Regions from separate parts of the Pseudomonas sp. MWU13-3659 genome, predicted to be linked through region 1. Evidence: predicted binding sites of a transcription regulator. Region 1 holds the regulator's gene; each other region holds the start of a gene.
The links. The regulator FliA, encoded in region 1, starts transcription of late flagellar genes. The targets are predictions, from matches to a motif close to CTAAAGTTTNNNNNNNNNNNGCCGNTAA.
Positions count from the first base shown of each region.

Region 1 (9,778 bases):
TCAGCACGCCCAGCAGGGGCGGGCTGTCGATCAGGGCGAAGTCGAAATCCTGCCACAGCTGCGCCAGACTCTTGGCGATCACCAGGCCCAGGCCACTCTGGCCCGGCGACTGGCGCTCCAGCACGGCCAGCGCGGTGCTCGACGGCAGCAGCGAGATGCGCTCGTCGCTGGTGGGCAGCAGCAGCTGGCCCGGCAGGCCCTCGGGCACCGTGCCCTTGTGCAGGAACAGGTCGTAGCAGCTGTGCTCGAGCGCATCGGGGTTGTGCCCGAAGTAGCTGGTCATCGAACCGTGCGGGTCGAGGTCGACGACGACCACGCGCTTGCCCGCCTCGGCCAGCAGGCCAGCGAGGGCGATGGTGGTGGTGGTCTTGCCGACGCCACCCTTTTGATTGGCTACTGCCCAGACTCTCATCGTGCGTTGCTTCCTCCCGGTATGGCCGACAGCCTCGCCGGGAACGGTGTGAAATTCAATGACGGGGTTTTGACGGATTCAGCCCCCGGTCGACGGTGCTGGCGTGGCTGGTGCACTTTGTGTGCCAGCGCGGCGCATGGCGGCATCGGGGGTGGCATTGGCGCTGCCGCTGCCGGTCAGGCTGCGGCGCACTTCGAGGTTGCGCGAGATCACCAGCACCACGCGGCGGTTGCGCGCGCGGCCATCGGCGGTGTCGTTGCCGGCCACCGGCTGGTACTCGCCGTAGCCCACCGAAGCCATGCGCGCCGGGTTGACCCCTTCCATCGCCAGCAGGCGAACGATGCTCGCCGCCCGCGCCGACGACAGCTCCCAGTTGGTCGGGTACTGCGCGGTACGGATCGGCAGGTTGTCGGTGAAGCCCTCGACGTGCACCGGGTTGGCGAACGGCTTGAGGATCTTCGCCACCTTCTCGATGATCTCGAAGGCCACGTCGCTCGGCATGGCGTCGGCGCTGGCGAACAGCAGCGAGGAGTTGAGTTCGATCTCCACCCACAGCTCGTTGCCGCGCACGGTCATCTGGTTGGACTTGATCAGGTCGCCGAAGGCGTCGCGCACATCGTCGGTGATGGTCTTCAGCGGGTCGACGCTGGTCTGCGCCAGGCCTGCGTCGGTCTGCTCGCTGTCCTTGATCAGCGGCTCGGCCGGCTTGACACTCAGCGGCCGCTCATCACCGATGGGGATCGGCTTCATGCTGCGTTCAGGGTCGTTGAATACGCCGATCAGCGCCTGGGAGATTTGCTTGTACTTGCCCTCGTTGATCGACGAGATCGAGTACATGACCACGAAAAAGGCGAACAGCAAGGTAATGAAGTCGGCATACGACACCAGCCAGCGTTCGTGATTCTCGTGCTCTTCGGTTTTACGACGGCGGGCCATGGCTTACTCCATGAAGCCTTGCAGCTTCAGCTCGATCGAGCGCGGGTTCTCGCCTTCGGCGATCGACAGCAGGCCCTCGAGCAGCATTTCGCGGTAACGCGACTGGCGCAGGGTGACCGCCTTGAGCTTGTTGGCGATCGGCAACAAGATCAAGTTGGCGCTGGCCACACCATAGATGGTGGCGACGAAGGCCACGGCGATGCCGTTGCCCAGCTGCGACGGATCGGCCAGGTTGCCCATCACATGGATCAGGCCCATCACCGCACCGATGATACCGATGGTCGGCGCATAACCGCCCATGCTCTCGAACACCTTGGCCGCCTGGATGTCGCGGGCTTCCTGGGTCAGGAAGTCGACTTCAAGGATGCTGCGGATGGCTTCCGGCTCGGCGCCGTCCACCAGCAGTTGCAGGCCCTTGCGCGCATAGGGATCGGGCTCGGCATCGGCGACGCCTTCCAGGCCCAGCAGGCCTTCCTTGCGCGCCGTCAGGCTCCAGTTGACCACACGGTCGATGCCGCCGGCGAGGTCGACCCGTGGCGGGAAGAAGATCCAGCGCACAATCTGCAGTGCGCGCTTGAACGACGACAGCGGCGACTGCAGCAACGCTGCTGCCAGTGTGCCGCCCAGCACGATCAGGGCTGCCGGGCCGTTGATCAACGCACCGGCGTGACCACCCTCGAGGAAGTTGCCGCCGACGATGGCGACGAACGCGAGGATCAGGCCGATCAGGCTCAAGACATCCATCAGACGCACGCCTCGACCAGGTGCTTGCCGATCTCGTCCAGGCTGTACACGGCATCGGCCAGGTTGGCCTTGACGATGGCCATGGGCATGCCATAGATCACGCAGCTGGCTTCATCCTGGGCCCACACGGTGCTGCCGCCCTGCTTGAGCAGGCGCGCGCCTTCGCGGCCATCGGCGCCCATGCCGGTGAGTACCACCGACAGCACCTTGTCGCCATAGGATTTGGCGGCGGAACCGAAGGTGATGTCGACGCAAGGCTTGTAGTTCAGGCGCTCGTCACCCGGCAGGATCTTCACCGTGCCACGGCCGTCGACCATCATCTGCTTGCCACCCGGAGCCAGCAGCGCCAGGCCCGGGCGCAGCACGTCGCCGTCCTCGGCTTCCTTGACGCTGATCTTGCACAGCTTGTCCAGGCGCTCGGCGAAGGCCTTGGTGAAAGCCGCCGGCATGTGCTGGATGAGCACGATTGGCGCCGGGAATCCGGCGGGCAATTGCGTGAGCACCCGCTGCAGCGCCACCGGGCCACCGGTGGAGGTGCCAATGGCGACCAGCTTGTACGGCTTGCGCTTGGGCGCCGGCGAATGCGTGGCGGCCGGGGCTGCGGCACGGGCCGGGACGGCAGTGCGCGCAGGGGCGCTGCTGCTGAAACTGCTGGCCGGGGCATGGCTGCTGGCCGGTGCCGGCGCAGCGGCTGGCGCCGGGCTGGAATAGGCACTGAAACGGCGGTTGCTGCGGGAAATGGTATGGACCTTTTCGCACAGCAGCTGCTTGACCTTCTCCGGGTTGCGCGAGATGTCCTCGAAGTTCTTCGGCAGGTAGTCGACCGCGCCGGCATCCAGGGCGTCGAGGGTGACGCGGGCGCCTTCGTGGGTCAGCGAGGAGAACATCAGGACCGGCGTCGGGCAGCGCTGCATGATGTGCCGCACCGCGGTGATGCCATCCATCATGGGCATTTCATAGTCCATGGTGATGACATCGGGCTTGAGCGCCAACGCCTGGTCGATCGCTTCCTTGCCGTTGGTCGCGGTACCCACGACCTGGATCGTCGGGTCCGCCGAGAGAATTTCCGAGACACGGCGGCGGAAGAAACCGGAATCATCCACCACCAGGACCTTGACTGCCATAAACACTCCATTAGGTGGCGCACCCGCCAGGGCGCGCCACCGAAATCAAATACGCCGGGCGGCGTAACGCTTGAGCATGCTCGGAACGTCGAGGATCAGCGCGATACGACCGTCGCCGGTGATGGTCGCGCCGGACATGCCTGGCGTGCCCTGCAGCATCTTGCCCAACGGCTTGATCACCACTTCTTCCTGGCCGACCAGCTGGTCGACCACGAAACCGATGCGCTGGGTGCCGACCGACAGGATCACCACGTGACCTTCATGCTGCTCTTCGTGCTCGTGGTCCTGGACCAGCCAGCGCTTGAGGTAGAACAGCGGCAGCGCCTTGTCGCGCACGATCACCACTTCCTGGCCGTCGACCACATTGGTGCGTGACAGGTCGAGGTGGAAGATCTCGTTGACGTTGACCAGCGGGAAGGCGAACGCCTGGTTGGCCAGCATCACCATCAGCGTCGGCATGATCGCCAGGGTCAGCGGCACCTTGATGACGATCTTCGAGCCCTGGCCCTTGGCCGAGAAGATGTTGATCGAGCCGTTGAGCTGGGAAATCTTGGTCTTCACCACGTCCATGCCCACGCCGCGGCCGGACACGTCGGAAATCTCGGTCTTGGTCGAGAAGCCCGGGGCGAAGATCAGGTTGTAGCAGTCCGACTCGCTCAGGCGGTCGGCCGCGTCCTTGTCCATCAGGCCCTTTTCCACGGCCTTGGCGCGCAGGATGCTCGGGTCCATGCCCTTGCCGTCGTCGGAGATCGACAGCAGGATATGGTCGCCTTCCTGTTCGGCGGACAGCACCACCCGGCCCATGCGCGACTTGCCCGAGGCTTCGCGCTCGTCCGGCATCTCGACGCCATGGTCGACGGCGTTGCGCACCAAGTGCACCAACGGGTCGGCCAGCGCCTCGACCAGGTTCTTGTCCAGGTCGGTCTCTTCGCCGACCAGCTCCAGGTTGATCTCTTTCTTCAACTGGCGGGCCAGGTCGCGAACCAGGCGCGGGAAGCGCCCGAAGACCTTCTTGATCGGCTGCATGCGGGTCTTCATGACCGCGGTCTGCAGGTCGGCGGTGACCACGTCGAGGTTGGACACGGCCTTGGACATGGCTTCGTCGCCGCTGTTGAGCCCCAGGCGCACCAGGCGGTTACGCACCAGCACCAGTTCGCCGACCATGTTCATGATCTCGTCCAGGCGCGCGGTATCGACCCGCACCGTGGTTTCCGCTTCGCTGGCGCCGTGCTTTTCGGCGGCCGGTGCGGCGGCACGGGCTGGGGCGGCTGACGCGGCCGGGGCGGCTGGCTTGGCGGCAGCAGGGGCTGCAACCGGCGCGGGCTTGGCCACAGGCTTGGCCTCCACCTTGGCGGCGGCAGGCGCGGCTACGGCGGCGGCAGGCGTCTCGCTGGCGACGGCGTCGCCCGAGAATTTGCCTTTGCCGTGCAACTGGTCCAGCAATGCCTCGAATTCGTGCTCGCTGATCTCCTCGCCACCTGGCGCGGGCGATGCCGCGCTGGTCGCCGGCGCGGCGGCAGCCGGCAAGGCGTCCACGGCGAAGGTGCCCTTGCCGTGCAACTGATCGAGCAGCGACTCGAATTCGTCGTCGGTGATTTCGTCGCTGGCAGGCGCAGCGGCAGCCGCAGGCGCGCTCGGCGCGGCTTCCGCCGAGAACTGGCCCTTGCCATGCAGTTGATCGAGCAGCGATTCGAACTCGGCGTCGGTGATCTCGTCACCGCCGTTACCGACCTCTTCACCCTGCAGTTGCTCATGGACTTCGGCTTGCGCCTTGACCGCATCGAGCGAGTCGAGCAGTTGCTCGAACTCGGTGTCGGTGATGTCCGGCTCGGCTTCGGCCTGCGGGGCGGCCTCGATGACCGGCGCCGGAGCGGGTGCGCCACCTGGCTCGGCCAGGCGCGACAGTGCCGCCAGCAGTTCCGGCGTGGCCGGGGTGATGTCCGAACGCTCGCGAACCTGGCTGAACATGCTGTTGACCGTGTCGAGGGCCTCGAGCACCACGTCCATCAGTTCCGCGTCGACCCGGCGCTCACCTTTGCGCAGGATGTCGAACACGTTCTCGGCGATATGGCAGCACTCCACCAGCTCGTTGAGCTGAAGGAAGCCGGCGCCCCCTTTTACAGTGTGGAAACCGCGGAAAATCGCATTGAGCAGGTCCGCGTCATCGGGCCGGCTTTCCAGCTCGACCAGTTGCTCGGACAGTAGCTCGAGGATTTCGCCGGCTTCTACCAGGAAATCCTGAAGGATTTCTTCATCGGCGCCGAAGCTCATTAAACGTGCTCCTTAAAAACCCAGGCTGGATAGCAGATCGTCGACATCGTCCTGACCGGACACGACGTCTTCACGCTTATCGGCATGAATCTGCGGACCTTCACCCCGAGTCGGATGTTTTTCTTGATCTTTTTCAGCACGCAGCTGCTGGTGGTCATGTTCGATACCGGCAAAGCGGTCGACCTGGCTTGCCATCAGCACGAGCTTGAGCAGATTGCTTTCGACTTCGGTGACCAGCGTGGTCACCCGCTTGATCACCTGCCCGGTCAGGTCTTGGTAGTCCTGGGCCAGCAGAATGTCGTTGAGGTGGCCGGCGACCTTGCGATTGCCTTCGGCGCTGTGCGTCAGGAAACTGTCGACGCGCTTGACCAGTTCACGGAATTCCGGCGCCGCCACCTCGCGACGCATGAAGCGCTGCCAGTCGGCGGACAGGTCCTGGGCCTCGCTCGCGAGGTCGTTGAGCACGGGCGTGCTCTCCTCCACCAGGTCCATGGTGCGGTTGGCCGCGCCCTCGGTGAGGCGCACCACGTAGGAGAGGCGCTCGGTGGCATCGGTGATCTGCGAGACTTCCTCGGCCTGCGGCATGGCCGGGTCGATCTGGAAGCTGACGATTGCACTGTGCAGTTCACGGGTGAGCTTGCCGACTTCCTGATACAGGCCACGGTCGCGGGTCTGGTTCAGCTGGTGAATCAGCTGCACCGCCTCGCCAAACCGGCCGCGCTCGAGGCTCTCGACCAGTTCCTGGGCATGCTTCTTCAGGGTTGATTCGAACTCACCCAGAGAGTTGTTCTGTGACTCCATGGCGCCCCCTGACGTGACTCAGCCGTTGACGCGTTCGAAGATCTTCTCGATCTTTTCTTTGAGCACCTGGGCGGTGAATGGCTTGACCACATAGCCGTTGACCCCGGCCTGGGCCGCTTCGATGATCTGGTCGCGCTTGGCTTCGGCGGTCACCATCAGCACCGGCATGCCCTTGAGGCGGTCGTGTGCCCGCACCTTGCGCAGCAGGTCGATACCGGACATGCCTGGCATGTTCCAGTCGGTCACCAGGAAGTCGTAGTGGCCGTTCTCCAGCATCGGCAGCGCCGTGGTGCCATCGTCGGCTTCTTCGGTGTTGGTGAAGCCCAGGTCACGCAACAGGTTCTTGATGATCCGCCGCATCGTCGAAAAGTCGTCAACGATGAGGATTTTCATGTCTTTGTTCAATTAGACCTCCAAGCAGTCTTAAACGCGCTCGGCGCCGAGCGCGCAGTCAATCAATTCGGCACCACAAAAAAAAACGACTGCATCGAACCTGGGTTCAACGCGCCCGCCACTCACCCAACCGGCTGCGCAGACGTGCCGCGCACTGGCTGTGCAACTGGCTGACACGCGACTCGCTGACCCCCAGCACCTCGCCAATTTCCTTGAGGTTCAGCTCTTCGTCGTAGTACAGCGCCAGGACCAGGCGCTCGCGCTCCGGCAGGTTGGCGATCGCATCGGCCAGGGCGGACTGGAAGCGCTCGTCCTCCAGGTCCCGCGATGGCTCCAGCTGGCCGCTGGCTCCGTCCTCGTGCAGCCCTTCGTGTTCGCCGTCCTGCAGCAGGTCGTCGAAACTGAACAGGCGGCTGCCCAAGGTGTCGTTCAGAATCCCGTAGTAATCATCGAGACTCAATTGGAGTTCGGCAGCAACCTCGTGATCTTTAGCGTCGCGGCCGGTTCTTGCTTCAACCGAGCGAATCGCGTCACTGACCATGCGCGTGTTGCGGTGCACCGAGCGCGGTGCCCAGTCCCCCTTGCGCACCTCGTCGAGCATGGCGCCGCGGATGCGGATACCGGCATAGGTTTCGAAGCTCGCGCCCTTGCTGGCGTCGTATTTGTTGGCGACTTCCAGCAGGCCGATCATGCCAGCCTGGATCAGGTCCTCGACCTGCACGTTGGCCGGCAGGCGCGCCAGCAGGTGGTAGGCGATGCGCTTGACCAGTGGCGCGTAGCGTTCGACCAGCTCGTACTGGGCGTCTTTCGCCGCCTTGCTGTACATCTTGAAACCGCTCGCGTTCATAGCACTGGCCCCGCGCTGGTGGGCTGCACCAGACGCTCGACGAAAAACTCCAGGTGTCCGCGCGGGTTGGCAGGCAGCGGCCAGCTATCGACCTTCTGCGCGATGGCCTTGAAGGCCAGCGCGCACTTGGACCGTGGGAAGGCCTCGTAGACCGCCCGCTGCTTCTGCACCGCCTTGCGCACACATTCGTCGTAAGGCACGGCGCCGACGTATTGTAGGGCGACGTCGAGGAAGCGATCCGTGACCTTGGTCAACTTGGCAAACAGGTTGCGCCCTTCCTGCGGGCTCTGCGCCATGTTGGCCAGCACGCGGAAACGATTCATGCCGTAATCGCGGTTGAGCAGCTTGATCAGGGCGTAGGCGTCGGTGATCGAGGTGGGCTCGTCGCACACCACCAGCAGCACCTCTTGCGCGGCGCGGACAAAACTGACTACCGAGTCACCAATACCCGCAGCGGTGTCGATCACCAGCACGTCGAGGTTGTCGCCGATCTCGCTGAAGGCCTGGATCAGGCCGGCATGCTGGGCCGGCGCCAGGTGCACCATGCTCTGGGTGCCGGAAGCGGCCGGCACGATGCGCACGCCGCCTGGCCCCTGCAGCAGCACGTCGCGCAGCTCGCAACGCCCTTCGATGACGTCGGCCAGGGTGTGCTTGGGCGTCAGGCCCAGCAGCACATCGACATTGGCCAGGCCCAGGTCGGCGTCCAGCAGCATGACCCGGCGGCCTAGTTCGGCCAGCGCCAGGGACAGGTTCACTGAAACGTTAGTCTTGCCGACGCCACCTTTGCCACCGGTCACGGCGATCACCTGTACGGGATGCATGCTACCCATGTCTGTTCTTTACCTTGTCTCGCTTGGACCCAGGCCACAAGAGGGGCTGAACGCTCGAGGCCACGGACAGGCCGGGCAACCCCATGATGTAGGTACGTTGCACAGTATTCACCTTCAACCCGCACGCTTGCCGGGGTTGTGGTAGAGATCAGCGAACATGTCGGCCATGGCCTCTTCGCTGGGCTCGTCCTGCATCTGTACGCTTACCGCGCGGCTCACCAGCTGGTGTTTGCGCGGCAATTGCAGGTCGTCAGGAATGCGTGGCCCGTCGGTCAGGTAGGCCACCGGCAATTCATGACTGATGGCCAGGCTCAGCACTTCGCCGAGGCAAGCCGTTTCATCGAGTTTGGTCAGGATGCAACCGGCCAGGCCGCAGCGCTTGTAGCTGTGGTAGGCGGCGGTGAGCACCTGCTTCTGGCTGGTGGTGGCCAGCACCAGGTAGTTCTTGGCGGCGATGCCGCGCCCGGCCAGTGTCTCCAGCTGCATGCGCAGCGCCGGGTCGCTGGCCTGCAGGCCAGCGGTGTCGATCAGCACCACACGCTTGCGCAGCAGGGGTTCGAGGGCCTGGGCCAACGACTCGCCCGGGTCGACGTAGGTGACCGGCACGTTGAGGATGCGCCCAAGGGTCTTGAGCTGTTCCTGGGCGCCGATGCGGTAACTGTCCATGCTGACCAGCGCCAGGTTGTTCGCGCCGTACTTGAGCACATAGCGGGCGGCCAGCTTGGCCAGCGTGGTGGTCTTGCCCATGCCGGCCGGGCCGACCATGGCGATCACCCCGCCCTCTTCGATCGGTTCGATCTCGGGCACGTCGATCATCCGCGCCAGGTGCGCCAGGACCATGCGCCAGGCTTGGCGCGGCTCTTCGATTTCAGCCGTGAGCTCGAGCAGTTCGCGCGCCAGGCCACCGGAAAGGCCCAGACGCTGCAGGCGACGCCAGAGATTGGCCTGTTGCGGCTTGCTGCCTTGCAACTGGCTCCAGGCGAGGGAGCCGAGTTGCACCTCAAGCAGCTCGCGCAGGCCGCTCAGCTCGAAGCGCATGGCGTCGAACAGGCGCGGGTCTACCGCCGGCTGCGCGGGCGCGGCGACTGGCGCCGGCTCATCGACATGAGGCTCGACCAGCGGCTCGGAGGCCGTCAGCGACTGGCCGGCGAACAGCTGGCGATTACCCTCGCCCAGCTCGCTGCGGTCATTGATCTGCGCCTGGGCGGTGACGATGCGCGACTGCGTCTTGCGCAACTCGTCCTCGAGCTCGGCGTTGGGTACGCGTGGGGCCAGGGCGGACAGCTTGTAGTCCAGCGCGGCCGTCAACTCGACACCGCCAGCGATGCGCCGGTTGCCGATGATGGCGGCGTCGGAGCCGAGCTCATCCCGGACCAGCTTCATGGCCTGACGCATATCGGCGGCGAAAAAACGCTTAACT
Region 1 is NZ_JAMSHW010000008.1:101,048-110,825, reverse strand. Features, by position in the region: gene NGM28_RS12530 (ParA family protein) at 1-412, opposite strand, end outside; gene motD (flagellar motor protein MotD) at 491-1,348, opposite strand; gene NGM28_RS12520 (flagellar motor protein) at 1,352-2,092, opposite strand; gene NGM28_RS12515 (protein-glutamate methylesterase/protein-glutamine glutaminase) at 2,092-3,216, opposite strand; gene NGM28_RS12510 (chemotaxis protein CheA) at 3,262-5,487, opposite strand; gene NGM28_RS12505 (protein phosphatase CheZ) at 5,500-6,288, opposite strand; gene NGM28_RS12500 (chemotaxis response regulator CheY) at 6,307-6,681, opposite strand; gene fliA (RNA polymerase sigma factor FliA) at 6,788-7,528, opposite strand; gene fleN (flagellar synthesis regulator FleN) at 7,525-8,358, opposite strand; gene flhF (flagellar biosynthesis GTPase FlhF) at 8,473-9,778, opposite strand, start outside.

Region 2 (9,778 bases), on a different contig from region 1:
GTCGAACAACGAATCGTAGGACTTGCGGCCGACAACAGTTACGTTGCCCTTGTACAGTTTCAGGCGGACGACACCGTTCACATTGACCTGCGAAGCATCGATCATCTGCTGCAGCATCAGGCGCTCAGGGCTCCACCAGTAGCCGGTGTAGATCAGGCTGGCGTACTTCGGCATCAGCTCATCCTTCAGGTGAGCGACTTCGCGGTCCAGGGTGATCGACTCGATGGCGCGGTGGGCCTTGAGCATGATGGTGCCGCCCGGGGTCTCGTAGCAGCCGCGGGACTTCATGCCGACGTAACGGTTCTCGACGATGTCCAGGCGGCCGATGCCATTGGCACCGCCGATGCGGTTCAGGTCGGCAAGCACGGTGGCAGGGGATTTCTCGACGCCGTCGATGGCGACGATGTCACCGTTGCGGTAGGTCAGTTCGATGTAGGTGGCCTGGTCCGGGGCGTTCTCCGGAGAGACGCTCCAACGCCACATGTCTTCCTCGTGCTCGGTCCAGGTATCTTCCAGGACACCGCCTTCGTAGGAGATGTGCAGCAGGTTGGCGTCCATCGAGTACGGCGATTTCTTCTTGCCGTGGCGCTCGATCGGGATGCCGTGCTTTTCGGCGTAGTCCATCAGTTTTTCGCGGGACAGCAAGTCCCACTCGCGCCACGGGGCGATGACCTTGACACCAGGCTTGAGCGCGTAGGCGCCCAGCTCGAAACGCACCTGGTCGTTACCCTTGCCGGTCGCACCGTGGGAAATGGCGTCGGCGCCGGTTTCGTTGGCGATCTCGATCAGACGCTTGGCAATCAGCGGACGGGCGATGGAGGTACCCAGCAGGTACTCGCCTTCGTAGACGGTGTTGGCGCGGAACATCGGGAAGACGAAGTCACGCACGAACTCTTCGCGCAGGTCGTCGATGTAGATCTCTTTCACGCCCATCGCCTGGGCCTTGGCGCGGGCCGGTTCGACCTCCTCGCCCTGCCCCAGGTCAGCGGTGAAGGTCACCACTTCACAGTTGTAGGTGTCCTGCAGCCACTTGAGAATCACCGAAGTATCAAGGCCGCCGGAATACGCCAATACGACCTTTTTTACGTCCGCCATGCCATCACTCCACGGGATTGTACGGAAAGGCGTTGATTCTACCGGCGTTGCCGAAAAATTTACAATGGGGCGACAGCTTGTGACGACAAAGCGACAGTAACTGTCGAGGGCGCGACCCGTGGTCGCACTCAGGCCTTGGTGGCGGACGCAGGTTTCACGGGGACTTCGGCTGGAGCGGAAGGTGCGGCCGGAACGGGTGCAGCCGCGGCCGGCACCACAGGTGCAGCTGGCCTTTCCACGGGTTTCTCAACCGGGGTCACGCGGTCTAGCTGGATATTCACTCGGCGGTTGCGCGCACGGTTGGCGGCACTGTTGTTCTTTGCCAGAGGATAGCGCTCACCATGGAAGCGCACGGTGATCTGGTCTTCTGGCACGCCATGGGCCTTCAGGTACTCGGCCACTGCCAGGGCACGGCGGCGGGAGGTGTCGCGGTTGGTCAGGCGATTGCCGCTGTTGTCGGAATGGCCGTCGAGCTCGATGTGATTGACCGACGGGTCGGCCTTCAGGTAATCGAGAATCACGTCCAGCCGCGCGCGCCCCGAGGCGTCGAGCTCGATGCCTGCGCCAGGGAAGCCGACCTGGGTCTGGCGGATCTGGTCGAAGTTCATCGGCAACAGTTTCGTGGCGCATGCCTGGTAGTCACCATAGGCCTTGGTGAAACTCACGGGCAGCACGTGTACTTCCATCGGCCGACCACCTTCGCCGGTATAGTTGCGCACCACCGTGCTACGACCATCGAGCAGGCCATTGATCAAACGGCTCGCCTGGCCCTGGGACGAAGTGAACAACACTCCGCTGCGAGCCATGCGCACGGCCCCCAGGTTCACGTCGCCGCGCCCAGGTTGCCAAGGTGCCGCCGCCGCCAGCAGGGTGGCGGAGCCGGCGCCCAGCACGTTGCTGTCCGAACGCAGTTGGAAGGTCGGCTGCTCGCCGGCGCGGCGCACGAATTCACCGCTGCCGAAGCCGTCGATCGGTTGGATCAGGCGACACTCGAACTGGTCTCCCTCGACTTTCCAGGCGACGTTCTCCACGCGAGTCTGGAAGGTCAGGGCCCCGGCCGGCAAGCTGGCGACGAGGGTGAACAGGGCTAGGTAACGCTGGCGCACGGGCGGCTCCACAGATTCTGACGGCTTACCTCAAGGCTATCGGTCGCTCGTCGGAAAACTTGATAGCCGTGCTTGAACAGGGGTTTTCCGGTAGGATTGGCTTCTGAGTTCGACCCGCCTGGAATCCCCAATGTCCGATCGCCTGACCCTCCTGCGCCCCGACGACTGGCACATCCATCTGCGCGATGGTGCCGTCCTGCAACATACCGTCGGCGACGTGGCGCGCACCTTCGCCCGCGCCATCATCATGCCCAATCTCGTGCCGCCGGTACGCAATGCCGTGGAAGCCGGCGCCTACCGCGAGCGTATCCTCGCCGCGCGCCCGGCCGGCAGCCGCTTCGAGCCGCTGATGGTGCTCTACCTTACCGACCGCACCAGCCCCGAGGATATCCGCGCGGCCAAGGCCAGTGGTTTCGTGCATGCCGCCAAGCTCTATCCGGCAGGCGCCACCACCAACTCCGACTCGGGCGTGACCAGCATCGACAACATTTTCCCGGCGATCGAGGCCTTGGCCGAGACCGGCCTGCCGCTGCTGGTGCACGGTGAAGTGACACGCAGCGAGATCGACGTGTTCGACCGCGAGAAGCGCTTCATCGACGAACATATGCGTCGCCTGGTGGAACGCTTTCCGACACTGAAAGTGGTGTTCGAGCACATCACCACCGCCGATGCGGCCCAGTTCGTCACCGAGGCCTCGGCCAACGTCGGCGCGACCATCACCGCCCAACACCTGCTGTACAACCGCAATCACATGCTGGTCGGCGGCATCCGCCCGCACTTCTATTGCCTGCCCATCCTCAAGCGCAACACCCATCAGGTGGCGCTGCTGGACGCAGCCACCAGCGGCAATCCGAAGTTCTTCCTCGGCACCGACTCGGCGCCCCACGCCAAGCACGCCAAGGAAGCCGCCTGCGGCTGCGCCGGTTGCTACACCGCCTATGCCGCCATCGAGCTGTACGCCGAGGCGTTCGAGCAGCGCAACGCGCTGGACAAGCTCGAAGGCTTCGCCAGCAAGCACGGCCCGGACTTCTACGGCCTGCCGCGCAACACCGACACGATCACCCTGGTGCGTGACGAGTGGACCGCGCCCGACAGCCTGCCATTCGGCGACAACACCGTGATTCCGCTGCGCGCCGGTGAAAAGCTGCGCTGGCGACTGCTGGAGGATAACGCGTGAGCGAAGACCTCTACGAAGACGACCAGGACAACCCAGTCAGCAGTGGCTCGCGCCACCCCATGGCTGAGCGCTTCCGCGGCTACCTGCCGGTAGTGGTGGATGTCGAGACCGGCGGTTTCAACAGCGCCACCGACGCGCTGCTGGAAATCGCTGCCGTGACCATCGGCATGGACGAGAAAGGCTTCCTGTTCCCCGAGCACACCTACTTCTATCGGGTCGAACCGTTCGAAGGGGCCAACATCGAAGCGGCCGCGCTGGAGTTCACCGGCATCAAGCTGGACCACCCGCTGCGCATGGCGGTAAGCGAGGAAAGCGCGCTCACCGATATCTTCCGTGGTGTGCGCAAGGCCTTGAAAGCCAACGGCTGCAAGCGGGCGATCCTGGTCGGGCATAACAGCAGCTTCGACCTGGGTTTCCTCAACGCCGCAGTGGCGCGCAACGACATCAAGCGCAACCCGTTCCACCCATTCTCCAGCTTCGACACGGCCACCCTCGCCGGCCTGGCCTATGGTCAGACCGTACTGGCACGAGCCTGCCAGAGCGCGGACATCGACTTTGATGGTCGTGAGGCCCACTCGGCACGTTACGACACCGAGAAGACCGCCGAGCTGTTCTGCGGCATCGTCAACCGCTGGAAAGAGATGGGCGGCTGGCGCGATTTCAACGATTGAGCTGCAAGCTACAAGCTTCAAGCGACAAGGAAAAGCGGGCGATATGCGCTCTACTTCTTTCTTGTCGCTTACAGCTTGAAGCTTGAAGCTTGAAACAAAAAAACCGGCCACCAGGGCCGGTTTTTTTTCGCGTGGCAATTACAGCTTGCCAGCGTTCTCGCTCAGGTAAGCCGCGACACCTTCCGGCGAAGCGTTCATGCCCTTGTCGCCTTTCTTCCAGTTGGCCGGGCAGACTTCGCCGTGCTCTTCGTGGAATTGCAGGGCGTCGACCAGACGCAGCAGCTCGTCCATGTTGCGACCCAGCGGCAGGTCGTTGACGATCTGCGAACGGACCACACCGTTGGTGTCGATCAGGAAGGCACCACGGAAAGCCACGCCGCCTTCGGACTCGACGTCGTAGGCCTTGCAGATTTCGTGGGTCATGTCGGCCGCCAGGGTGTACTTGACCTGGCCGATGCCGCCGTTGTTGACCGGGGTGTTACGCCAGGCGTTGTGGGTGAAGTGCGAGTCGATCGACACACCGATCACTTCCACGTTGCGCGCCTGGAAGTCAGGGATGCGGTGGTCCAGGGCGATCAGCTCGGACGGGCAGACGAAGGTGAAGTCCAGCGGGTAGAAGAACACCAGGCCGTACTTGCCCTTGATGGCCGAGGCCAGGTTGAAGCTGTCGACGATCTCGCCGTTGCCCAGCACGGCCGGTACGGTGAAGTCAGGGGCTTTTTTGCCTACGAGTACACTCATTCGATTTCTCCTGATGAGGGGTAAAACCTTGTCCGGACGAGACCTGCCCACCCGGAATCCGACAAAGGCCGACCATCATACACGGCTTAGGGTGACAGGCCGAATCTCTACCACCGGTCGCTCAAGGACGGCCCTTCCAGAAAGTGCTTTGACAAGCATTCTCATTACCATTACTCTCCAACCCATCGACTCAACCCGTTATGGTTAGCCCTTATGTATGTGTGTCTTTGTGTCGGTGTCACCGACGGACAGATCCGCGATGCGATCTACGAAGGATGCTGCAGCTACAAGGAAGTTCGAGCCGCCACCAATGTCGCCAGCCAATGTGGCAAGTGCGCCTGCCTCGCCAAGCAGGTGGTGCGCGAAACCCTGACCGAGCTGCAACTCAGCCAACAGGCCGTGCTGCCCTACCCCGTTGAATTCAACGCGGCGTAACGAATCAGATTTTGAAGAACCGGACCTCGCGTCCGGTTTTTTTATGCCTGCAATTCAATAAGTTAGCGCCATAACGCGGTTCACAAACATTCTTATTCCGATTAATTTTCACTTATTATTCAATAACTTAGGTTTGACACAAGGGGTAGCCAGGCTCAAACTTGTATGCATTGGCTCAACTTCCACAGGGCAGGACCCCATCATGAAAGGCGACGTAAGCGTCATCCAGCATCTCAACAAGATCCTCGGAAACGAGCTGGTCGCAATCAACCAGTACTTCCTGCATGCCCGCATGTACGAAGATTGGGGCCTGAACAAACTCGGCAAGCACGAGTACAAGGAATCCATCGACGAGATGAAGCACGCTGACAAACTGATCAAGCGTATTCTTTTCCTCGAAGGCATCCCCAACGTCCAGGACCTGGGCAAGCTGTTGATCGGCGAGCACACCAAAGAGATGCTCGAGTGCGACCTGAAGATCGAGAAAAAGGGTCACGCCGACCTCAAGGCCGCCATCGCCCATTGCGAGACCGTGGGTGACTTTGGCTCCCGTGAGCTGCTCGAAGACATCCTCGAGTCCGAGGAAGAACACATCGACTGGCTGGAAACTCAGCTGGGCCTGATCGACAAGATCGGCATCGAGAACTACCTGCAGTCGCAGATGGGTGAAGAGTAAGCCCACGCGTCAGTAGGAGCGGCTTTAGCCGCGATGAAGGCAACGCGGGGCCTGGCACCCGCTTTGTGGGTGATCGCGGCTAAAGCCGCTCCTACAGAAGCACGTGCCGAATCGGTTCAGAAAACAAAAAGCCCCGCAATCGCGGGGCTTTTTGCATGCAAGGACCGGATCAGGCCTCGGAAGCCTTGGCCTTGGCGGCAGCTTCCTTGATCAGGGTCTGCAGCTCGCCGTTGGCGAACATCTCGCTCATGATGTCGCTGCCGCCGACCAGCTCACCGGCGACCCACAGTTGCGGGAAGGTCGGCCAGTTGGCGTACTTGGGCAGGTTGGCGCGGATTTCCGGGTTCTGCAGGATGTCGACGTAGGCGAACTTCTCGCCACAACCCATCACAGCTTGCGCCGCCTTGGCCGAGAAGCCGCACTGCGGCGCATTCGGCGAGCCTTTCATGTAAAGCAGAATGGTGTTGTTGGCGATCTGCTCTTTGATTGTTTCGATGATATCCATGAAGCACCTCGGCTGAACTTTCCGACGTGATCGTCGGCACGGTGGCGCATTGTAACGGAAAGCCGAGCGGCGTGCTCGGCCTTGCCGATCGTCAGGCGGCTTCCACCTCCACCGGCACGCCATTGAGCGCGGCATTGCCGGAAACACCGTCGCGCAAGTGCTCGTCGGTCAGGTCGTTGGCACTGACGCCGGGCTGCGCGCTGGCGATCTGCAACTGCGCGCCCTGGCGAGCGTGGCCATAGCCATGGGGCAGGCTGACCACGCCTGGCATCATCTCTTCGCTGGCCTGGACCTGCACTTCGAGCACGCCGGTACGCGAACGCACTCGAACGGTCTGGCCGTCCTGCAATTGCCGCAGGCGCAAGTCGTCCGGATGCATCAGCAACTGATGACGTGGCTTGCCTTTCACCAGCCGATGAAAGTTGTGCATCCATGAATTGTTGCTGCGCACATGGCGACGGCCGATCAGCAACAGTTGCCCAGGGGCGAGCGGCGCCTGCCGGGCAAGCCGCTGCAAGTCGGCGAGCAGCACCGCAGGCGCCGCCTCGACCGCCCGGCTGGCCGTGCCCAGGCGCGCCGCAAGGTTCGGCCGCAACGGTCCCAGGTCCAGGCCGTGCGGATGCTGCTCGAGCGCCTGTATGGACAACTGCAGCGGCGACAAGTCGCCATGACGCCCTTTGCGCAGGGCGATGTCGATCATCTGCGCCGGAGGAAGCGTTGCCTTGAGTTCGACCTGCGCCCGCTTGGCGAACGCCTTCGCCAGGCCGACGAAAATCTCCCAGTCATGCAAGGCGCCTTCAGGCTTGGGCAGGATCGCTCGGTTGAAACGGGTGACATTGCGCACTGCCAGCAGATTGAACGTGGAATCGTAGTGGTCGTTTTCCAGTGCTGAGGTTGAGGGCAGGATCAGGTCCGCATGACGGGTGGTCTCATTGATGTACAGATCGATGCTGAGCATGAAGTCGAGCCCTGCCAGGGCCTCGTCCAGGCGCCGACCGTTGGGTGTGGACAACACCGGGTTGCCGGCCACCGTCACCAATGCCCGCACCTGCCCTTCGCCGGGCTCGAGGATTTCCTCGGCCAATGCCGAGACGGGCAGCTCGCCAGCATACTCTGGCAGGCCGGAAACCCGGCTCTGCCATTGGTTGAAATGGCCACCCGAAGTGCTGGCAACCAGATCCACCGCCGGCTCGGTACACAAGGCTCCCCCTTCGCGATCGAGGTTGCCGGTGACCAGGTTGATCAACTGCACCAGCCAATGGCACAGCGAGCCGAACGCCTGGGTGGAAACACCCATCCGGCCATAGCACACCGCACTGTCGGCGGCAGCGAAGTCGCGAGCCAGTTGACGGATATTGTCCTGCGCAACACCACACAATTCACTCATGGCGCCAGCGTCGAAGGGCGCGATGGCCTCACGCACCTGCTCCAGGCCATTGACCGGCAGGTGCGAGCCACGGCCCAGGTCTTCGGCGAACAAGGTGTGCAAAACCCCACACAACAGCGCCGCATCACCACCGGGGCGAATGAACAAGTGTGTATCGGCCATCGCCGCCGTCTCGCTGCGCCGAGGGTCGACCACCACCAGCCGCCCTCCCCTCGCCCTCAGTGCCTTCAGGCGCTTCTCTACATCCGGCACGGTCATGATGCTGCCGTTGGAAGCCAGCGGGTTGCCGCCAAGGATGAGCATGAAGTCGGTATGATCGATGTCCGGGATCGGCAGTAGCAGGCCATGCCCATACATCAGGTGGCTGGTCAGGTGCTGGGGTAGTTGGTCCACAGAGGTGGCAGAAAATCGATTGCGCGTCTTGAGCAGCCCGAGGAAGTAGTTGCTGTGGGTCATCAAGCCATAGTTGTGCACGCTGGGGTTGCCCTGGTACACCGCCACGGCATTGCGCCCATGGGCCTGCTGGACCGCCCACAGCCGCTCTGCCGCTAGCTCGAAGGCCTCTTCCCAGCCGATTGCCTGCCACTGCTCGCCGATACGTCGATGGGGCTGGCGCAGGCGATCGGGATCTTCCTGGATATCCTGCAGGGCAACCGCCTTGGGGCAGATATGGCCGCGGCTGAACGGGTCCTGCGGGTCGCCCTTGATCGAGCTGATACGCGCCCGCCCGTCTTCTTCATGGGTGACTTCGATGTTCAGGCCACAGATGGCCTCGCACAGGTGACAGGCTCGGTGATGCAGGGTCTTGGTCATGGCCGCCTCTGCCTTGTTGTTCTGGATGAACGACTATGCGCCGCCTGCCACAGGCGTGCCAGCGAGGTTCGTGGCGTGAATCGGGCGACATCAGGCGCACGATTCGCGACGGCGGGTTTGCCAAAGGCTCGTCGAGCCGTGTACAACCGCTGTAGCAAATAAAAAACAGTCTGGCTCCAAGGGTTTGCGACACCCTCTGATACAGAGCCACTGTTTCCCCTCTTGGTTTAAGGCGACATTTAATTATAGTATTGCGCCTTTCCCTATTCCGTCCGCCCCGTGCGGTTTACGCCGCAGGTCACCCCCGTTGTCAACAAAACCATACGGTCGACCTGCACACCGTTGCAGATAAGGTAGTCAATCATGAGCGCAAGGCACTTTCTCTCCCTGATGGATTTCACTGCTGACGAACTGCTCGGCGTGATCCGTCGAGGCATCGAGCTGAAGGACCTGCGCAAGCGCGGCGTATTGTTCGAGCCATTGAAGAGCCGCGTGCTGGGGATGATCTTCGAGAAGTCCTCCACCCGTACCCGGGTATCCTTCGAAGCCGGCATGATCCAGCTCGGCGGCCAGGCCATCTTCCTTTCGCCCCGTGACACGCAACTGGGCCGTGGCGAACCCATCGCCGACAGCGCCATCGTGCTGTCGAGCATGGTCGACGCGGTGATGATCCGCACCCACGCCCACAGCACCCTCACCGAATTCGCCGCCCACTCGAAGGTGCCGGTGATCAACGGCCTGTCGGATGAATCGCACCCCTGCCAGTTGCTGGCCGACATGCAGACGTTCATGGAACACCGCGGCTCGATCCAGGGCAAGACCGTGACCTGGATCGGCGATGGCTTCAACATGTGCAACTCCTACATCGAGGCCGCCGTGCAGTTCGACTTCCAACTGCGCATTGCCTGCCCCGAAGGCTACGAGCCCGATCCGCGCTTCCTGCAACTGGGTGGCGAGCGCGTACAGATCATCCGCGACCCCAAGGAAGCCGTGCGCGGCGCCCACCTGGTCACCACGGATGTCTGGACTTCCATGGGCCAGGAAGAGGAAACTGCACGGCGCCTGGCGCATTTCGCGCCTTACCAGGTCACCCGCGAACTGCTCGACCTGGCGGCACCCGATGCCCTGTTCATGCACTGCCTGCCCGCCCACCGAGGCGAGGAAATCAGCCA
Region 2 is NZ_JAMSHW010000020.1:79,932-89,709, reverse strand. Features, by position in the region: gene NGM28_RS21240 (argininosuccinate synthase) at 1-1,095, opposite strand, end outside; gene NGM28_RS21235 (flagellar protein MotY) at 1,224-2,201, opposite strand; gene pyrC (dihydroorotase) at 2,332-3,378, shown strand; gene rnt (ribonuclease T) at 3,438-4,049, shown strand; gene NGM28_RS21220 (peroxiredoxin) at 4,188-4,790, opposite strand; gene NGM28_RS21215 (bacterioferritin-associated ferredoxin) at 5,004-5,225, shown strand; gene bfr (bacterioferritin) at 5,428-5,901, shown strand; gene grxD (Grx4 family monothiol glutaredoxin) at 6,071-6,406, opposite strand; gene NGM28_RS21200 (molybdopterin-dependent oxidoreductase) at 6,498-8,606, opposite strand; gene argF (ornithine carbamoyltransferase) at 8,970-9,778, shown strand, end outside.
Region 2: NGM28_RS21235 (flagellar protein MotY) is a predicted target of FliA. The motif match lies at 2,238-2,265, and genes of this name have one in related genera.

Region 3 (9,778 bases), on a different contig from region 1:
CTTGCTGGTAGTGAACGGGGTGAAGATCTCGTCCAGTCGCTCGGGCGCGACGCCGGGCCCTTGGTCAGCCACCTCCACCAGTACCCCATCGTCGTGGCGCGAGGCGCTGAGCAGGATACGTGACGACTGCCCGGGGTGCTGCTCTCGGTTGGCGTCGATGGCGTTGCGCAACACGTTGAGCAGCACCTGCTCCAGCAATACACGGTCGGCGTATACGGTTGGCAGCACCCCGCTCAACCGCTGCTCGATACGGACCTGTGCCCCTGCGGCCTCCCAGGCGCACAGGCGTTGCGCTTCGCTGGCCACCTCGGCGACATCGAGGGCTTGCAACTGCCGTGGCCCCTTGCGCAGGAACGCGCGCAGCCGGCGGATCACCTCGGCGGCATGGGTGGCCTGCGCGCTGATGCGCTGCAGGCCCTGACCGACTCGCTCACGGGCGTGCGGGTCATGGTCGAGCATGTGCAGGTAACGCAGGCTCGCATTGGTGTAATTGAGGATCGCCGCCAAGGGCTGGTTGATTTCGTGGGCGATGCCCGAGGCCAGTTCGCCCAATGTCGCGACCCGAGCGCTGTGGGCCAGGCTTTCCTGGGCCTCGATACGCAGGGTGATATCGCGAGACACCGCGACGATCTCCACTACTGCGCCGGTGTAGGTCTCGCGGATCGCGCGGCTGGCAATCTCGAACCAGCGGTAGTGGCCATCGGCGTGACGCACTCGGCAGGTCAGGGTGTGGTAGCCATCCTCGTCCAGGGCGGCGGCGGCCTGCAACAGCACCTGGCGCCGCTCGCGCGGGTGCAGGAAGGGACGCACGGCGCTGCCGCGCAATTGCTCCGGCCATACCCCCAGCAGGCGGAATGCGGCCGGCGTGGCGTCGAGAAAGCGCCCATCGGGGCTGTGCCGGGAAATCAGGTCCGTGGTGTTTTCGGTAATCAAGCGGTAGAGCCGCCGGGCCCTGCTGGCGTCGCGGACGGCTCGGCGCTCATCGCTCGCGTCACGACAACGGGCCATTACGTGCTGGCCCTGGTCGTCGGGAATGAAGGTCCAGAGCAGTATGCGCTCACCCACCTCGGCCTCGACCTCGCTGATCGCCCGCCCCTGGCGCAGGCAGGCGCGCACCAAGGCCGCATGGTTGGAGGGCAACCAGCGCCCGACTTCGGCATTGCCGCCAATCAGCGCCTGCATGGCGAGGTTCAACTGCAACGGGCGGGCATCGGGGGCCAGCAGCACACCGGGCTGGGGGTCCTTGGCAAGCAAGGAAGTAGGCATGGCATTCACGGGCAGCGGCTCTTTTATAGTAGTTTTACCATATTGCTATAGTCGATCTTCCATATACGATAACGGCTCGCGTAAAAAAGCGACAGGGAGGCATCGCCCTCCCACACCCTGATCAGAGCTAACAATCAGCCACCGGGGGCCAGGCGCACAGGATGCGCTCGCCTCCTTCACAGGACCACCGCATGTCGATCTTCTCCCAGGGCCTGATGCCTGCGCCCGTCAATCATGTAGCCCTCACGCCTTTGAGCTTCATCGAGCGCACCGCCTCGGTCTACGGCCACTACCCCGCCGTGATCCACGGCGCCATCCGCCGCGACTGGCGCGAGACCTACGCCCGCTGCCGACGCCTGGCCAGCGCCCTCCAGGGCCGAGGCATCGGCCACGGCGACACGGTGGCGGTGATGCTGCCGAACATTCCGGCCATGCTCGAGGCGCACTTCGGCATACCCATGATCGGCGCGGTGCTCAACACCCTCAATGTGCGCCTGGACGCCGAGGCCATCGCCTTCATGCTGCGCCATGGCGAGGCCAAGGTGCTGATCGGCGACCGTGAGTTCCACGGCGTGATCCGCGAAGCCCTGGCGCTGCTCGAATACCCACCGCTGGTGATCGACGTGGACGATCCGGAGTACGGCGAAGGCCAGCCCATCAGCGAGCTGGACTACGAAGCGCTGCTCGCCGAGGGCGACCCTGAGTTCGCCTGGGCATGGCCCGATGACGAATGGCAGGCGATCTCGCTCAATTACACCTCCGGCACCACCGGCAACCCCAAGGGCGTGGTCTACCACCACCGCGGCGCCTACCTCAACGCCCTGGGCAACCAGATGACCTGGTCCATGGGCCAGCACCCGGTGTACCTGTGGACCCTGCCGATGTTCCACTGCAACGGCTGGTGCTACCCCTGGACCATCACCGCCCTGGCCGGCACCCATGTGTTCCTGCGCCGGGTCGACCCGCAGAAGATCCTCACCCTGATCCGCGAGCACCAGGTCAGCCACCTGTGCGGCGCGCCCATCGTGCTCAACGCCCTGGTCAACATGCCCGACAGCGCCAAGGCGGCCATCGACCACCCGGTGCACGCCATGGTCGCTGGCGCCGCGCCGCCGGCCAAGGTGATCGGCGCCGTGGAAGCGATGGGCATCCGCATCACCCACACCTACGGGTTGACCGAAGTCTACGGCCCGGTGACGGTGTGCGCCTGGCATGCCGAGTGGGACGATCTGACACTGGAGGCTCGGGCGGCGATCAAATCGCGCCAAGGTGTGCGCTACCCCACCCTGGACGGCCTGATGGTGGCCGACCCGCGGACCCTCGAACCGGTGCCGCAGGATGGCGAGACCCTGGGCGAGATCTTCATGCGCGGCAACACCGTGATGAAAGGCTACCTGAAGAACCCCGAGGCCACCGCCGAGGCTTTCCGTGGCGGCTGGTTCCACACCGGCGACCTGGCCGTGCGGCATCCCGACGGCTATGTCGAGATCAAGGACCGGCTCAAGGACATCATCATCTCCGGTGGCGAGAACATCTCCACCATCGAGGTGGAGGACGCCCTGTACAAGCACCCCGCCGTGCTCGAGGCCGCCGTGGTCGCCCGCCCAGACGAGAAATGGGGGGAGACACCCTGCGCCTTCGTGACCCTCAAGACTGGCCATGGCGCCACTCGCGAAGCCGAGATCGTCGCCTGGTGCCGCGAGCACCTGGCCGGCTTCAAGGTGCCCAAGACCGTGGTGTTCGGCGAGTTGCCCAAGACCAGCACCGGCAAGATCCAGAAGTACGTGCTGCGCGATCGGGCCAAGGCGCTGTAATCACCCTGACTGTCCTGTAGGAGCGGCTTCAGCCGCGATCACCCGCAAAGCGGGTGCCAGGCACCGTGATGCCCGCATCGCGGCTGAAGCCGTTCCTACAAGCACACAGAAAACGCCATTCACCAGACAAAGGCCTCAGATGACCGACTACACCGCCCCCTTGCGCGACATGCGCTTCGTCCTCAAGGACGTGTTCCACGGCCCTGCCCTCTGGGCCCGCCTGCCCACCCTTGCCGAACGGGTCGACGCCGACACAGCCGACGCCATCCTCGAGGAAGCCGCCAAACTCACCAGCCAACTGATCGCTCCGCTCAGCCGGGTCGGTGATGAACAAGGCGTGCAGTTCGAAAACGGTCAGGTCCACACCCCCGACGGTTTCCGCGACGCCTGGCGCACCTACCGCGAAGGCGGCTGGGTGGGCCTGGGCGGCAACCCCAAGCACGGCGGCATGGGCATGCCGAAGATGCTCGGGGTGCTGTTCGAAGAGATGATGTACGCCGCCGACAGCAGTTTCAGCCTGTACTCGGCACTCAGCGCCGGCAGTTGCCTGGCCATCGACGCCCATGCCAGCGAAGCGCTCAAGGCCATCTACCTCGCCCCGCTGTACGAGGGCCGCTGGGCCGGCACCATGTGCCTGACCGAACCCCACGCCGGCACCGACCTGGGCCTGATCCGCACCCGCGCCGAGCCCCACGCCGATGGCAGCTACCGTGTCAGCGGCAGCAAGATCTTCATTACCGGCGGCGAGCAGGACCTCACCGAGAACATCATCCACCTGGTCCTGGCCCGTCTGCCCGACGCCCCGGCCGGCCCCAAGGGGATCTCGCTGTTCCTCGTGCCGAAATTCCTGCTCGATCAGGACGGCAGCCTGGGCGCGCGCAACGCTGCGCATTGCGGCTCGATCGAGCACAAGATGGGCATCAAGGCCTCGGCGACCTGCGTGATGAACTTCGACCAGGCCGAAGGCTATCTGGTGGGTGAACCGAACAAAGGCCTGGCAGCGATGTTCACCATGATGAACTACGAACGCCTGTCCATCGGCATCCAGGGCATCGGCTGCGCCGAGGCCTCCTACCAGAGCGCCGCGCGCTATGCCAACGAACGCCTGCAGAGCCGCGCTGCCGGTGGCGCACAGGCGCCGCAGCGGGTCGCCGACCCGATCATCGTCCACGGCGATGTGCGGCGCATGCTGCTGACCATGCGGGTCATGACCGAGGGCGGCCGTGCCTTCTCGGTCTATGTCGGCCAGCAACTGGACATCGCCCGTTATGCCGAGGACCCGGCCGAGCGCGAACACGCCCAGCGCCAGGTCGCCCTGCTGACGCCCGTGGCCAAGGCGTTCTTCACTGACAACGGCCTGGAAAGCTGCGTGCTTGGCCAGCAGGTGCTCGGTGGGCATGGCTACATTCGCGAATGGGGCCAGGAGCAACGCGTTCGCGATGTGCGCATTGCACAGATCTACGAAGGCACCAACGGCATCCAGGCCCTCGACTTGCTCGGGCGCAAGGTCCTGGCCGACGGCGGCCAGGCACTGGCCAGCCTGGCCGCCGAGATCCGCGCCTTCTGCGTCGACGCCGTGCTGCACCGTGAGGCGCTGCAGGAGGCCCTGGTACGCCTGGAGCGGACCAGCGCCTGGCTGCAGGCGCAGGCAGGCAAGGACAGCAACCTGGTCAGTGCCTCGGCGGTGGAGTACCTGCACCTGTTCGGGCTGACCGCCTACGCCTACATGTGGGCGCGCATGGCCCATGTGGCCACGGCGCGTCACGCCGAGGACCCGATATTCCATGATGCCAAGCTCGCCAGTGCGGCGTTCTTCTTCCAGCGTGTGCTACCGAGGGGCCTGACACTGGAAGCGACAATCCGTGCCGGTGCGGGCAGCCTCTACGTGATGGCGGCGGAGCAGTTCTGATAAACAGGGTCGTATCTGTGCCGGGCCCGCCCTGGCACAGATACGACCCATCCTCATATACGACGATTTTTCCTACAATTGATAGTCATTCGCCATTAACACGTTCTCGACAGGCACGCCCGGAGGTAGAATGCCGCAAAACCGGGAGCCGCAATGAACCAGGACCGCCTCATTCCCAGCGAAGACGATGCCATCACCGATGCCGCCGCGCACTGGTGCATGCGCCTGCACGCCGACGACTGCACGGCGGCCGAGCGCCAGGCGTTCAGCCAGTGGCTGGCCGCTGACCCACGGCATGCCGAGGAATATCAGGCGATGCTGGAGATCTGGCAGACCGCCGACCTGCTGCCGCGCACGGCCACGGTCGTCGAGCTCAAGCCCTCGACATCACGGCAGGCGCCAGCGCGCCATTGGCGCCCTTTCGCTTGCGCGGCGGCGATTGCCCTGCTCGCCCTGCCCCTGGCCGGCTGGGTCGGCTGGGAGCAAGGCTGGCTACCCAACAGCTACCAGCACTTCGCAACCACCGACCAGTTGCAACAGGTGCGCCTGAGCGACGGCAGCAGCGTCGAGCTGAACCTGCACAGCGAACTGCGCTACCTGAACTTCAAGGATGAGCGCCGTGTCACCCTGGTCAAGGGCGAGGCGTTCTTCAAGGTCGCGCACGACAGCAACCACCCGTTCATCGTCCGTGCCGGCAACGGCCAGACCCGGGTGACCGGTACTCAATTCAACGTGTGGAAGTACGCGGATCAGGTCAAGGTGACCCTGGTGGAGGGTTCGGTGCTGGTCAGCAGTGTCGGCAATTCCGGTGGCTACCGGCTTGGCCCGGGCATGCAGGCCAGCTACGACAAGGGCGACTTCGAGCCCCAGCTGGCCCAGAGCGACGACTACGGCAACAACCTGGCCTGGCGCAACGGCAAGCTGGTGCTGGACAACCTGAGCCTTGCCCAGGCGCTGCCTCTGATCAACCGCTACCTCGACAAGCCGCTGCTGCTGGCCGACGACAGCACTGCTGGCATTCGCATCAGCGGTATCTACAGCACCGCCGAAGTCGCACGCCTGGTCGACTCCCTGCCCAAGGTGCTGCCGATCTACCTCACCCGCAGCAAGGACGGCAGCACCGTCCTCAACCGCATCGTGCCGGTCCCCAGCCGCGGCTGAGGCCGTCTATCAAAGCGTCATCGCTGCCAGCCAGCCAAAAGCCAGCAATGGCAGATTGTAGTGAATGAAGGTCGGCACCACGGTATCCCAGATATGGTGGTGCTGGCCGTCCACGTTCAGGCCGGAGGTCGGCCCGAGGGTCGAGTCCGACGCCGGCGAACCGGCATCCCCCAGGGCACCCGCCGTACCGACGATGCACACCGTGGCGACCGGATCGAAGCCCAGCTGCACGCACAGCGGCACGAAGATCGCCGCCAGGATCGGTACCGTCGAGAACGACGAGCCGATGCCCATGGTTACCAGCAACCCCACCAGCAGCATCAGCAGCGCGCCGATACCCTTGCTGTGATCGATCCACTGAGCGGAGGCCTCCACCAGGGTCTTCACTTCGCCGGTGGCTTTCATTACCTCGGCGAAGCCGGAGGCGGCGATCATGATGAAGCCGATCATGGCCATCATCTTCATGCCTTCGGTGAACAGGTCGTCGGTCTCCCGCCAACGCACGATGCCCGACAGCGAGAAGATCAGGAAACCGACCATGGCACCGATGATCATCGAGTCCAGCCACAGCTGGATGATGAACGCCGAGGCAATGGCGACACCCGCTACCAGCAGGGTCAGCGGGTTGTACTGCACGCTGACCTGCTCCACCTGCTCGATGCGCGCCAGGTCGTAGTCACGCTTCTTGCGGTAGCTGAAGAACACCGCCAGCAACAACCCGGCCAGCATGCCTGCGGCCGGAATGGCCATGGCATGGGTGACATTCACCCCCGAGACATCCACACCGGCGCGGCTGACGTTGGCCAGCAGGATCTCGTTGAGGAAGATGTTGCCAAAGCCCACCGGCAGGAACATGTACGGGGTGATCAAGCCGAAGGTCATCACGCAGGCGATCAGCCGGCGATCGATGCGCAGGCGCGTCAGCACATACAGCAGCGGTGGCACCAGCAAGGGGATGAAGGCGATATGGATCGGCAGGATGTTCTGCGACGACACCGCCACCACCAGCATCAAACCGATCAACAGCCACTTCACCTTGCCGCCTTCGGCATGGCCCTGCCGGTCGATCATGGCCAGGGCCCGGTCGGCCAGGGCATGGGCCAGCCCGGACTTGGCAATGGCCACGGCGAACGCGCCAAGCAAGGCATACGACAGCGCCACCGTGGCGCCGCCGCCCAGGCCGCCGTTGAAGGCCTTGAGCGTACCCTCGATACCCAACCCACCGACCAGGCCCCCAGCCAGGGCGCCGATGATCAGCGCGATGACCACATGCACGCGGGACAGGCTCAGTACCAGCATCAGCCCGACCGCGGCAATCACTGCATTCATGTGTGCAAACCTCGTTACGACAGACAAAAAGCGAGCGTTCCGGCGACAGACCGCACACAGGCGCTGGCCGGACCATGGGATGTTGTTATGAAGGGCGCACACTCTGAAGCACAGGCCGCCAGATGTCAAAAGCGTCTGCCTCGCGGCCCTTCGCTTGCTATAGACGAACGTCGAAGCTTTAAATTGAACGTTTGAATAAAGAAAAACCGGCGACCGCCGACACAGTCGGCAGCATCAAACCTATTAGAACGGAATTGCCCCAATGCCTTCGCTGCGACAACTCTCGATTCAATGGAAGATCACCCTGCTGGCAGGCTTGTGCCTGGCGGCTATCGTCACCCTGCTGGTCGGCCTTTCGCTGTACCGCATGGACCACAGCTCGGACCTGGTCAAGGCCAGCAGCATGAAGATGCTCACCGAGGCGGCCCAGTCGCGTATCGAATCCCAGGGCGAGGTGCAGGCCCTGAACATTCGCCGCCAGTTCATGGACGCCTACCAGTACGGCGCCGGCTTCGCCCGCCAGGTGCTGTTCCTGCGCGAGCAGGCGGAAAAGCGCTTCCTCGACGCCTACGACCTGCGCCAGGACATGACCGCCCAGGTGCGCGCAGCCCTGCAGGCCAACCCCGACCTGCTGGGGCTGTCGCTGGTGTTCGAGCCGGGCGCGCTGGACGGCAAGGACAAGCTGTTCGCCGGCCAGGGCGAGCTGGGCAGCAACGAAACCGGGCGTTTCGCCCTGTACTGGTCGCAACCCCGCGCCGGCCAGTTGACCTCGATGGCCCTGCCCGAGCACGACATGGCCAACACCGAGATCGGCCCCAGCGGCCAGCCGGCCAACACCTGGTGGGTGTGCCCGCGCAGCAGTGGCCAGGTGTGCGTGGTGGAGCCGTACTTCTATGACATCGACGGCCAGCGCGTACTGATGACCAGCATCGTCTTCCCGCTCAAGGCCAACGGCAAGGTGATCGCCACGCTGTCCATCGATATCAACCTCAACAGCCTGCAGGCCCTCAGCCAGACGGCCAGCCGCAGCCTGTACGAAGGCCGCACCACGGTCGGCATCCTCAGCCCGGTCGGTTTGCTGGCCGGCTACAGCGCCGACGCCACCAAGCTGGCCCAGCGCTTCGACCAGGTCGACCGCGCCCAGGGCGCCGAGATGGTACGCAAGCTCGGTGAAGGCAAGCTGCAGATCCTCCACGACCAGCAACGCCTGAAAGTACTGGCCGCGTTCGAGCCGATCCCCGGCGGCAAACCCTGGGGCGTGCTGCTCGACGTCCCGGAAAGCGCCCTCACCGGCCCGGCCGAAACCCTCAAGGTGGAACTCGACGCCCTCAACACCAGTGGCACCCTGCTGGAGCTGGGCCTGGGCCTGGCCGCCGCCATCGCCGGCCTGCTGCTGGTGTGGCTGATGGCCCGTGGCGTGACCCGGCCGATCCTCGGCGTGGCGACCATGCTCAAGGACATCGCCAGCGGCGAAGGCGACCTGACCCGCCGCCTGCAGTACGCCAAGCAGGACGAACTGGGCGAGCTGGCGGGTTGGTTCAACCGTTTCCTCGACAAGCTGCAACCAACCATCGCCGAAGTAAAACGCTCGGTACAGGCCGCCCGCGGCACCGCCGATCAGTCGGCGGCCATCGCCGCCGAGACCAGCGCCGGCATGGAACAGCAGTACCGCCAGGTCGACCAGGTGGCCACCGCCTCCCATGAAATGAGCGCCACCGCCCAGGACGTCGCCCGCAGCGCGGCCCAGGCCGCCCAGGCTGCGCGTGAGGCCGACCAGGCCACCCGCGAAGGCCTGGCGGTGATCGACCGCACCACCACCAGCATCGACACCCTGGCCGCCGACATGAGCAGCGCCATGGCTCAGGTCGAAGGGTTGGCGCAGAACAGCGAGAAGATCGGTTCGGTGCTGGAGGTGATCCGCTCGATCGCCGAACAGACCAACCTGCTGGCGCTCAACGCCGCCATCGAGGCCGCTCGCGCCGGTGAAGCCGGCCGTGGCTTCGCGGTGGTCGCCGACGAAGTGCGCAACCTGGCGCGCCGCACCCAGGAATCGGTGGAGGAAACCCGCCAGGTGATCGAAGCCCTGCAGGCCGGCACCCAAGTGGTGGTAGTCGCCATGGACAGCAGCCATCGCCAGGCCCAGGGCGGTGTCGAACAGGTCGGCCAGGCCGTCACCGCGCTGCAACGCATCGGCCAGGCCGTGACGGTGATCACCGACATGAACCTGCAGATCGCCAGTGCCGCGGAAGAGCAAAGCGCGGTGGCCGAGGAAATCAACAGCAACGTCGCCACCATCCGC
Region 3 is NZ_JAMSHW010000004.1:60,078-69,855, reverse strand. Features, by position in the region: gene NGM28_RS07275 (sensor histidine kinase) at 1-1,266, opposite strand, end outside; gene NGM28_RS07270 (acyl-CoA synthetase) at 1,458-3,080, shown strand; gene NGM28_RS07265 (acyl-CoA dehydrogenase C-terminal domain-containing protein) at 3,220-4,989, shown strand; gene NGM28_RS07260 (FecR family protein) at 5,143-6,150, shown strand; gene NGM28_RS07255 (Na+/H+ antiporter family protein) at 6,160-7,479, opposite strand; gene NGM28_RS07250 (methyl-accepting chemotaxis protein) at 7,742-9,778, shown strand, end outside.
Region 3: NGM28_RS07250 (methyl-accepting chemotaxis protein) is a predicted target of FliA. The motif match lies at 7,675-7,702, and genes of this name have one in related genera.